Regions from separate parts of the Fictibacillus nanhaiensis genome, predicted to be linked through region 1. Evidence: riboswitches for the same ligand, from Rfam matches in the RefSeq annotation. Region 1 holds a riboswitch; each other region holds the start of a gene.

Region 1 (3,282 bases):
GCTTAATCGTCGACTCATAGTTCTCTCCCACCTGGTGAGGTTCATGAGCATCTGAAGAGAGGACGATCGGTATTCCTTTTTTATAGCAAAGGGATAAAAGTTCTGGCTCTGGATAGATTCGTCCGACCGGTTTTCTTAGACCAGCAGATGAGATCTCTACACATGTTTTTGAATTTTTTAACGCATCCGTGATGCGCTCATACTGTTCAAAAAGAAATTCTTGATCAGTTGGGACATATTTAAAGATCTTGACTAGATCAATATGTCCAACGATATCAAATAGGTTTGATTCTGCGAGTGTTACGATTTGATCATAGTAGGAACGATATGTTTCATAAAGATCACGACGATCCCATTCTTTGCGATATTCTGCAAGGTCTATTCCGAAATCATCGACCCAATGCACAGATCCAATCACATAATCGAATGGATACGTTTTTATAAAAGTCTCCATCTCATCATGTCTTCCTGGCGTATAATCCATTTCAATCGACATGCGGACGTCCAATTCCAACTGATCTGCTCTTTTAAAGAGATTCACATAATCATCCATCTTGTAATAGCGTCTTTCTTCCATCCATGGTTTAGATACGATGTTTTTTGTTTCATAAAAGTGATAAGCGTGTTCAGAGATCCCAAACTCTTGTATTCCCTTCTCTTTTGCCGTGTCTACAAACTGTTTTAGATAATCGATCGTCAATGTCCCTTTTTCGAGATGAGAATGGTAATCTGTTAGCATATTAATCTCCTTTTTAAAACGTTTTACCATATGTACCATGAAATCATTGAACGTTCAAGTGTTTATGCTCCCAATTTACCTCCGATAAATAAGACGCTTAAGCACATCATTAAAAAAATCACAGCAAAAAAACGGTTCAGATAATCTCGCATTTTGCCCTCCTAGGTAAAAGTAAAATCAACTTTATCATCCTATTCAGCTTTTCAACTTTTTGAACCGGTTTTTAAAGAAAAAAAGCTCCCTATTCAAAGGCAGCTTTTTGGCTAACATCCTTATTTATATAATTTTCCATTACATAAAGAAGTGGTTTGTAAAGAACGATAAAGAACACTACGTTGCCGATCGCATGATTTAGATCAAAAGGAAGACTCGCTAAGTAATATGGCCAGAATTTCTGCATGATGATTCCGCCAAAGAGAACGGACATGATAAAACCAAACAAAAAGCCACAAAACCCAGCATAGATAGGCAGCAACAACCAAGGAATCTTATGTCTATATCTGCCTAAGTATGCGCTCATAACGGCAATCAGCCCCCATGCAAACATCTGACCGAACGTCCACAAGCCATGTCCTAAAAATAGATTGGTTGTGATCGTACTTAGTATCGCAAGTAAGAGCCCTTGAGCTGGACCGAGTACGAATGAAGCAAGAATCAGTATCGTCGTATTCGGCTGAACATTCGGTATCATAGCAAAGGCGATTCTACCCACTGTTAATATCGCAGCTAGTAATGCGATGATCGTTATTCTTTTTACCGTAAGCTTATTCATACTTGTGAAGATCAAATTCTACGACATCGCCAGGTTTTAACGTGATTTCTTTAGCACCCTTCATCGCTTCTTCACCGTTTACAGAGAAGAACCATGATGTTTTGTCCTGTTCGCTCCCCGCCACTCCTTCGATACTGCTTATAAATGCTCCATCGTACTGTGTTTCAATCTTAAAATTATCTTGCATCACGTCCATGATCGTCGCATCTTTTGCAATCTCAATTTTCTTTTCTGTAACCTTTTCTTTTCCGTTATCTTTTGTGATTTGAACCGTTACTTGCTCTTTTTTCGTTTCTTCTTGTTTAGGCTGATCAGCCGTTTCCTTCGTTTCAGTCGTTCCACAGCCCACCAACATCATCATCATTGTTGCTAATACTAAAAGTAATTTTTTCATGATTTACCTCTTTCTGTTATAAAAACGCTTTGTTTGGTACTACACAATTTACTTTACGCAACTAAAAAAATCCCCTTCGGCTACGAAGGAGATTAATAGTATACAGGCAGAAAACAGCAACCGGCCCCGGTACTGTTAAACACCCCCCTATCCTCGTAGGTCATGTCATGTAACAAACAGGCAGGTCTCCTGGCTCTTGATCATCGTCTCCTAACGCCTTCCCGTTTTCACAGTGGCGATACTCTAGGATTCTCACAATTACAGTGGCGGGACCGCAACGGCATCTAACCGTTTTCCCTATTAAGCTCGTCCAATAAAGGACTGCACCTGTTTAACACGTATGAAATTTTTATGAAATCACAATTCCTATTATAAACATATTGGAGAAATTTGTGAAATCCTTTTTTAAAAACGGCTTTTGTTCCTTATGAAACAAGATTAATCGGGACGTATTGCTAATTTATTTCAACGTTCGCGGAACAACGAAAGAAAATGTCGTACCTTCATTATTCTTACTATGAACGCTGATCTGACCACCATGTGCTTCCACAATGTTTCTTGCAATGGCAAGACCAAGACCCGTTCCACCAGATTTTCCTCTTGTTCTTGCTTTGTCCCCTTTATAAAAGCGTTCGAAAACAAATGGCAGGTCTTCTTCTTTTATGCCCGTTCCATTGTCTTTAACGAAAAACTTCACGTTCTGATCGCTAACTTCGACAGTTAGGTTTACAAACCCGCCTTGAGAAGTATGACGAATGGCATTATCAATCAAATTGGTTAAGACTTGCTCAATTCGATCTGGGTCGATATCCATCTCCTCTTGCAAGGTTTTGAGATTCTTTTTAAATTCTAGATTTAATTGAATCTCTCGGTCTTTAGCAGGACCTTGAAATTTCCGAACGATTCTTTCTGCAAAAGGAATGATCGGAAGAGAGCTGTAGTGAAGCTTCATATGTCCCGCTTCTAATCTTGCAAGGTCGAGGAGTTCGTTAACAAGTCTTCCCATCCGTTTCGATTCGTCTAAGATGATTCCAGCTAATTCTTTCTTCTCTTCTTCAGATTCTGCGATATCATCGACGATCGCTTCACTATATCCTTGAAGCATCGCGATCGGTGTCTTCAATTCGTGTGAAACATTCGCTACAAAATCTTCTCTAAGCTTGTCCATACGACGTTCTTCTGTCATATCTCGAAGGACAGCGACTGCTCCTCGTATCATAGATTGGTCATACAATGGCGTCATGACAACTACCCATGAGCGGCCTTGTATCGCGATCTCTGTCATCTGTTCACTCTCTAGAGCAACAACCTGTCCAAAGAGCTGTTTGACCGTCTCAGGAACGTTTCCGTTGACCTCTGTCTTCATGCCTGATTCAT
Region 2 (3,282 bases), on a different contig from region 1:
GCAGTCATTATACCCCCTTGGGTATAAGTGTGAAGCAGGTTTGAGAGCACTTGAATGGCTGAGATGTTGTATCCATTAAAAAACCTAACGTGTAACTTGAGACAGCTCTTGTACTTCTTCCATAGCATAATCAGCAATTAATGAGGAAGAGTGAGAATGGTGGATGAGCTCTAAACTTCTCTGCATGCTACTCAGCAAAGCTTCGTTATCAAATAACTTCTGAACATTTCCCGCAATTTCGTCTACTGTATGAACGACAAATGCAGCGCCTTTTTCTTCAAAATACTTAGCATTTTCTCCTTCTTGACCAGGAACTGGCTTATAAAGGAGGAGGGGGACTCTTACTGCGGCTGCCTCAGTAATAGAGATTCCTCCTGGCTTTGTTACTACGCAATGTGAGATCTTTAAAATCTCATGAAGCTTCTCTACGTAACCAAATAATCGGAATGAGTCTGAATATTGTTCAGCAAGCGGTTTTAACTTTTCGTACAACGTTTTGTTCTTACCACAAACGACAATTACCCGCAATGATGGATCTTTCAGCAAACGCTGTGCGAGCACCTTAACGTTTTTCAACACACCTTGAGCACCAGCTAAAATCGTAACTACACGACTACTTGGCGTAACTCCGTATTCAGTAAACACTTCTTCTTTAATAATCGGACGGTAAAAGTCTGCACGGATCGGGATGCCACTGACTGTAATTTTATTTTTATCCACACCGTGTTTGATCAATCCGTTTTTAACTGAATCGGATGCAACAAAATAGCGATCAATCGATGGATTGATCCAAAAAGGATGAGCGAAATAATCTGTGATCACGGTATAGATGGGAATATTGAACCGTGATTTTTTTATAAGAAATGGAGCAGCATGAAGGGGAAAGGTTGTTATCACAAAACGGGGTTGGTGTTCATTGATCAATTCTAAGAATCTTTTTCTTCCTAAATACCGTGAAAATTGTGTAATCGTATTTGCATTCAACTTGTTTGTTCCATAATAGAACCATTTATAAAAAGAAGAGCCGTGTGAAAAGCTTTTGATAAATATGGATTGTGTGACTTGGGACATGATAGGGTGAGCTTCCCCAAATAAATCTGATAAGACAGGTTGAAATCCTTTATTTTTTAGTTCTTCAGCGAGGACGTTAGCGACTTGAACATGGCCGCTGCCATAGTTAGCGGTAAGGATTAATGCTGTTGGACGTATCATCTGAAAACCTCCCCAGTCTTTTGAGATAAGCATAGCAGGGGATTTTAAACGTCATATGAAGAAGGTTAAAAGGTTTTGTAAAAAGTAAAAATTGTTAGTGGTACAATAAGATAGATTCAAAATTTCATAAGATCCGATAATTATGGTGTCTGTTACAGACTTAATAGGGAATCTGGTGTAAGACCAGAACTGTACCCGCAACTGTAAGTGCTGACGAAATAAGCAAAACCACTGTCAATCTGACGGGAAGGGCTTAGAGTAGGCTGATGCACGAGTCAGGAGACCTGCCATCTTTATAGTGTTGATCTTCTTCGGGAGTTGGGAAGATAGGACGAGGGATATTTAATAGATCATTGATTCTGTTATGTATTCTTACGTACCCGTCTTTTGTGATGGGTATTTTTCTTTGTTCACTAACTCCCTCAAAACAAGGGGAGCTTTCAAGCTTCAGAAAGAGGGAATGGTATGGAACAGCAGCTATCAGCAAACATTTCGAGAACGATTCAAACAAAGTTGGTATTGCCCCCTGATACGAATCACATGGGCACGATCTTTGGTGGTACCGTTTTATCTTACATTGATGAGATCGCAGCGATCGCCGCCATGAAGCATAGCAAGAAAGTCGTTGTCACCGCCTCCATTGATAATGTAAACTTCTTATCGTCAGCTAAAGTGGGAGACATCCTCATATTAGAAGGTGTAGTCATCTCAACTGGAAGAACATCAATGGAAGTTTACGTAAAAGTAGAGTGTCAAAATCTAGAGACGGGAAATAGAACGCTGAATACCACATCGATCTTAACGATGGTCGCCATTGATCAAAACGGTAAGCCGTTTCCTGTAGCAAGTGTCATTCCTGAGACAGAAGAGGAAGAAGCACTCTTTAAAGGTGCGCCACTAAGGAAAGAACGGCGTTTGCTATATAAAAACGCGAACGGAACTCTATAAGATAAAGGAAGTGAGAATCCGAATGAAAATTAAAAACATCATATTTGTAGCATTGGGGTTCTTTTTCCTTGGTTTAGGCGTCGTAGGAATTGTCTTGCCGTTGCTTCCTACCACACCTCTTTTATTACTCGCGTCTTATTTCTTTGTAAAAGGTTCCAAAAAGTTTGAAGTGTGGTTTAAAGGAACGGATATCTATAAAAAACATCTAGACGATTTTGTAAGAAATCGCTCACTGACAAAAAAGAAAAAGATTATGATCAGCCTGTTTTCAGACTCGATGATCTTGATTACTTTTATTCTTACAGACAGCATGATTGCAAGAGTGATCTTAATTCTTGTTGTGATGTATAAGTATTACTATTTTATTGTAAAGATTAAAACGGCATAAAGAATGTGTGGACTTAAAAAGAGCAGCCTAATCAAAGGCTGCTCTCTCTATCTATCATGTAGTGGCTTTGTACATAGCCACCAATCGTAGCACTCAATCTCTCCACTTTGTGCTTGTTCTGCACGCTTCTTCGCCTCTTGTATGGTTGTAGGTGCTGGAACGATCAGACGGTCTCCGACTAGTTCGTTTTTCGGCCAGTTTGCGGGTGTTGCACCTTTATTTTTATCTGCTGTCTGCAACGCCTTAACTGCTCTTAGGATCTCGTTGATATTACGTCCCACATTCTCGGGATACGTCAGCATAAGACGTATCTTGCCTGTTGGATCGACGATGAAAACACTTCTCACCGTTCTTGTTCCCATTGTAGGGTGGATCATTCCAAGTCTAGTAGCAATCCTTCCAAGACTATCTGCAATGATCGGAAAAGTAATCTCTACTTTCAAATTCTGCTGTATCCATTCAATCCACTTTATGTGAGAGTACACTTGTTCTACAGATAATCCGATTAAATAAGTGTTTAGTTTTGTAAACTCAGGCATGAGCTTTTGGAATGCTACGAACTCTGTTGTACATACGGGTGTAAAGTCACCTGGATGGCTAAATAGGACAAACCAATGACCTTGATAACTTGTTGGAAGGACAAGATCCCCAAGGGTTGTATGAACCGTCATCTCCGGAAATTGATCGCCAATAAAAGGCTTTGAAAATATTTGTGTAGGTTCCATCCCTCTCTT
Region 3 (3,282 bases), 240 kb from region 1:
GCGATGTCGAATACGATTAAAGATCCGTTGATCAATGAAGCGGTTACGACTACAACATTAGCGGGTATTACAGGATCAGCTTCTGGTGGAATGAGTATCGCACTCGCAACGATGAGTGAAACGTATATCGCACAGGCTGACAAACTAGGAATCGATCCAGAAGTTCTTCACCGTGTTGCTTCTATGGCGAGTGGTGGAATGGACACACTTCCTCACAACGGTGCTGTTATTACGTTGTTAGCTGTAACAGGATTAACTCATAAACAAGCGTATATTGACATTTTCGCGATGACGATCATTAAAACGATTGCCGTATTTGTTATTATTGGTCTTTATTACGGACTTGGTATCGTATAAACCAATTTCATAGAGAGGAGTAATCATTTCATGAGAGCGTTCGTTGAGGGGAAAGTTGTTTTTATTACAGGAGCAGCAAGTGGAATCGGCTTGCAGTTAGCAAAAGCATTCGCAGAACAAGGAGCTAAAGTCGCAATCAGTGATCTAGATCGTGAGCGTGCGAAGGATTCTGCACAAGCGCTCGTGCAAGCTGGCCAAAATGCGATCGGAATCGGCTGTAATGTGACACAAGAAAAAGAGATAACAGAAGCATTGGATGAAACACTGAAGCACTATGGTCGTATCGATGTGCTGATCAACAATGCAGGATTGCAGTTCGTGTCGCCACTTGAAGAGTTTCCAACGGAGAAGTTTCAACAGTTGATCAATGTTATGCTGACAGCTCCATTCATAGCGACAAAACATGTCTTTCCAATCATGAAAAAACAAGGGTTCGGACGTATCGTAAATATGGCTTCCATCAATGGGCTTGTAGGTTTTGCCGGAAAATCCGCATACAATAGTGCAAAGCATGGCGTTATTGGTCTAACGAAAGTGGCTGCTTTAGAAGGTGCTCCACATGGAATAACGGTAAATGCGGTTTGCCCTGGTTATGTTGATACACCTCTTGTAAGAGGACAATTAGAAGATCTGGCCAAAACGAGAAATGTTGAGTTAGAGAAGGTTCTGGAAGAAGTGATCTATCCACTAGTTCCTCAAAAAAGATTGTTAGATGTTCAAGAAATAGCAGATTACACACTCTTTCTTTCTAGTGAGAATGCAAAGGGCGTTACAGGGCAAGCGATTGTGATCGACGGTGGCTATGTCGCGCAATAAAGAATGGAGAAGTTATTGACATTCACTATATTTAGTGTCAAAGTAGATAATACAAAACTATATATGGAGAATTCAGGCGCCGGAATATCCGGCTTAAAAGGGAATTCGGTTCAATGCCGAAGCTGTCCCCGCAACTGTAATTGTGGACGAAATGGAATAGCCACTGTACAGGTCAGTTATTAAAAAATGGCTGCTGTATGGGAAGGCCCAAAGTAGGAAGAAGCAAAAGCCAGTAGACCTGCCTGAAGACTCCTATTTTCTTTTCCTCGGGGATTGGGAGAAAGAACTGCCGCTGTTTTATGCTGACGATCGTCTAGCAAAATACATGTAATTCTTTAAACCCTCTTCCTGATGGAAGAGGGTTTTTATTATGACCTAAGGAGTGTTTTAACTATGAAAATGACAACTGAAAACTCTTTGCTCGGGGAGTGGTTAAAGAGTTGTGTCGAAAATTACCCGAACATACAAGCGGACAACTTTCTAAAAAATGCGGAGAAATTAGAAAGTCATACACAGGAATCAAGCTCACTTTATAGACAGTTAATCATGGAAGCGTTAAATGGATTAGATGCAGAGAACCCAGAGTGGACGTTTGTAGCATCACAGATCTATTTAAGGCAGTTATATGAAGAAGTAATGAAGAATCGAGAGGAGACAAGACATAAACCATATACGAACCTCTATGGGTTGATCACAAAGTTAGTAGGGATGGATATCTATGATGATACCATTCTCTCATCATACTCTAAGGAAGACTTGGAGAAAGCTGAAAAAATGATCGAGCCATCTAGAGATAAGCTTTTTACATACATTGGACTTAAAACGCTAGCGGATCGGTACTTGGCAAAAGGATTCAATCATGAAATCTATGAATTACCACAAGAACGCTGGATGTTGATCTCCTTGTTTTTAATGAGAGACGAGAACAAAACGAATAGGCTTCAATTAGTCGAAGAAGCATACTGGGCTCTCTCCAATCTATATATGACGGTTGCTACCCCGACATTAGCGAACGCAGGTAAGAGCTATGGGCAGCTTAGCTCTTGTTTTATTGATACGATCGACGATAGCTTAAGAGGGATATTTGATTCTAATACAGATGCTGCAACTGTTTCAAAAGGTGGCGGTGGACTCGGAATCTATCTTGGGAAAATTAGGGCTAGAGGTTCGGATATTAGAGGATTTAAAGGAAATTCATCTGGTGTAATACCGTGGATGAAGCAGTTAAACAACACGGCGGTATCGGTCGATCAGCTTGGCCAAAGGCAGGGTGCGATTGCCGTCTACTTAGACATTTGGCATAAAGACATCCTGGAGTTTTTAGATGCAAAATTAAATAATGGTGATGAACGAATGAGAACGCATGACCTATTTACAGGTGTGTGTCTCCCGGACCTTTTCATGGAATGCGTGGAAAAACGTGAGAATTGGTATCTGTTCGATCCTCATGAGGTAAAAAAGATCAAAGGGTATTCGTTAGAAGATTTCTATGATGAAACGGTTGGGTCAGGAAGCTTTAGAGAGAGATATGCTGATTGTTTAGAAGATGAGAGACTTTCAAAAAAGTGTATTCCCGCTATTGAGATCATGAAACGGATCATGAAATCGCAACTTGAAACCGGAACACCCTTCATGTTTTATCGAGATACTGTCAACCGATTGAATCCGAACGCTCATAAAGGGATGGTCTATGCTTCTAACCTATGTACAGAGATCATGCAAAACATGTCTGCAACAGTTGTCACGTCAGAGGAAGCAGAGAACGGAGAAATCGTCATCAGAAAAACGCCAGGAGATTTTGTTGTATGTAATCTATCATCTCTTTCTCTTGCTAAAGTGATCAATGATAACGTATTAAAAAGAGTTATTGATATCCAGATCCGAATGCTTGATAACGTTATTGATCTTAATCGTATAGATGTACCTCAAGCGGAACTGACAAATAAGAAATATCGTGCGGTCGGTGTAGGTACGTTTGGATGGCACCATCTTTTAGCCAAAGAGGGGATAAAGTGGGAAAGTGAAGAAGCGGTTACGTATGCTGATCATCTTTATGAGACCATCAACTATTATGTGATAAATGCTAGTTGTGAGCTTGCGAAAGAAAAG

What was found. Region 1 has a riboswitch for cobalamin ahead of ACFS5O_RS11700 (DUF4430 domain-containing protein). Riboswitches for the same ligand answer to the same signal wherever they lie in the genome.
Region 2: linked by a shared signal. The riboswitch ahead of ACFS5O_RS03480 (acyl-CoA thioesterase) and the one ahead of ACFS5O_RS11700 (DUF4430 domain-containing protein) in region 1 are both predicted to bind cobalamin.
Region 3: linked by a shared signal. The riboswitch ahead of ACFS5O_RS10390 (ribonucleoside-diphosphate reductase subunit alpha) and the one ahead of ACFS5O_RS11700 (DUF4430 domain-containing protein) in region 1 are both predicted to bind cobalamin.

Annotation. Positions count from the first base shown of each region.
Region 1 is NZ_JBHUPF010000006.1:1,599,094-1,602,375, reverse strand. Features, by position in the region: gene ACFS5O_RS11710 (histidinol-phosphatase) at 1-739, opposite strand, end outside; gene ACFS5O_RS11705 (ECF transporter S component) at 981-1,511, opposite strand; gene ACFS5O_RS11700 (DUF4430 domain-containing protein) at 1,504-1,905, opposite strand; cobalamin riboswitch at 2,068-2,251, opposite strand; gene ACFS5O_RS11695 (ATP-binding protein) at 2,366-3,282, opposite strand, start outside.
Region 2 is NZ_JBHUPF010000005.1:170,130-173,411, reverse strand. Features, by position in the region: gene ACFS5O_RS03485 (MGDG synthase family glycosyltransferase) at 85-1,212, opposite strand; cobalamin riboswitch at 1,339-1,518, shown strand; gene ACFS5O_RS03480 (acyl-CoA thioesterase) at 1,678-2,160, shown strand; gene ACFS5O_RS03475 (YbaN family protein) at 2,183-2,548, shown strand; gene ACFS5O_RS03470 (peroxiredoxin) at 2,596-3,273, opposite strand.
Region 3 is NZ_JBHUPF010000006.1:1,356,702-1,359,983, forward strand. Features, by position in the region: gene ACFS5O_RS10380 (GntP family permease) at 1-357, shown strand, start outside; gene ACFS5O_RS10385 (3-hydroxybutyrate dehydrogenase) at 388-1,173, shown strand; cobalamin riboswitch at 1,231-1,433, shown strand; gene ACFS5O_RS10390 (ribonucleoside-diphosphate reductase subunit alpha) at 1,567-3,282, shown strand, end outside.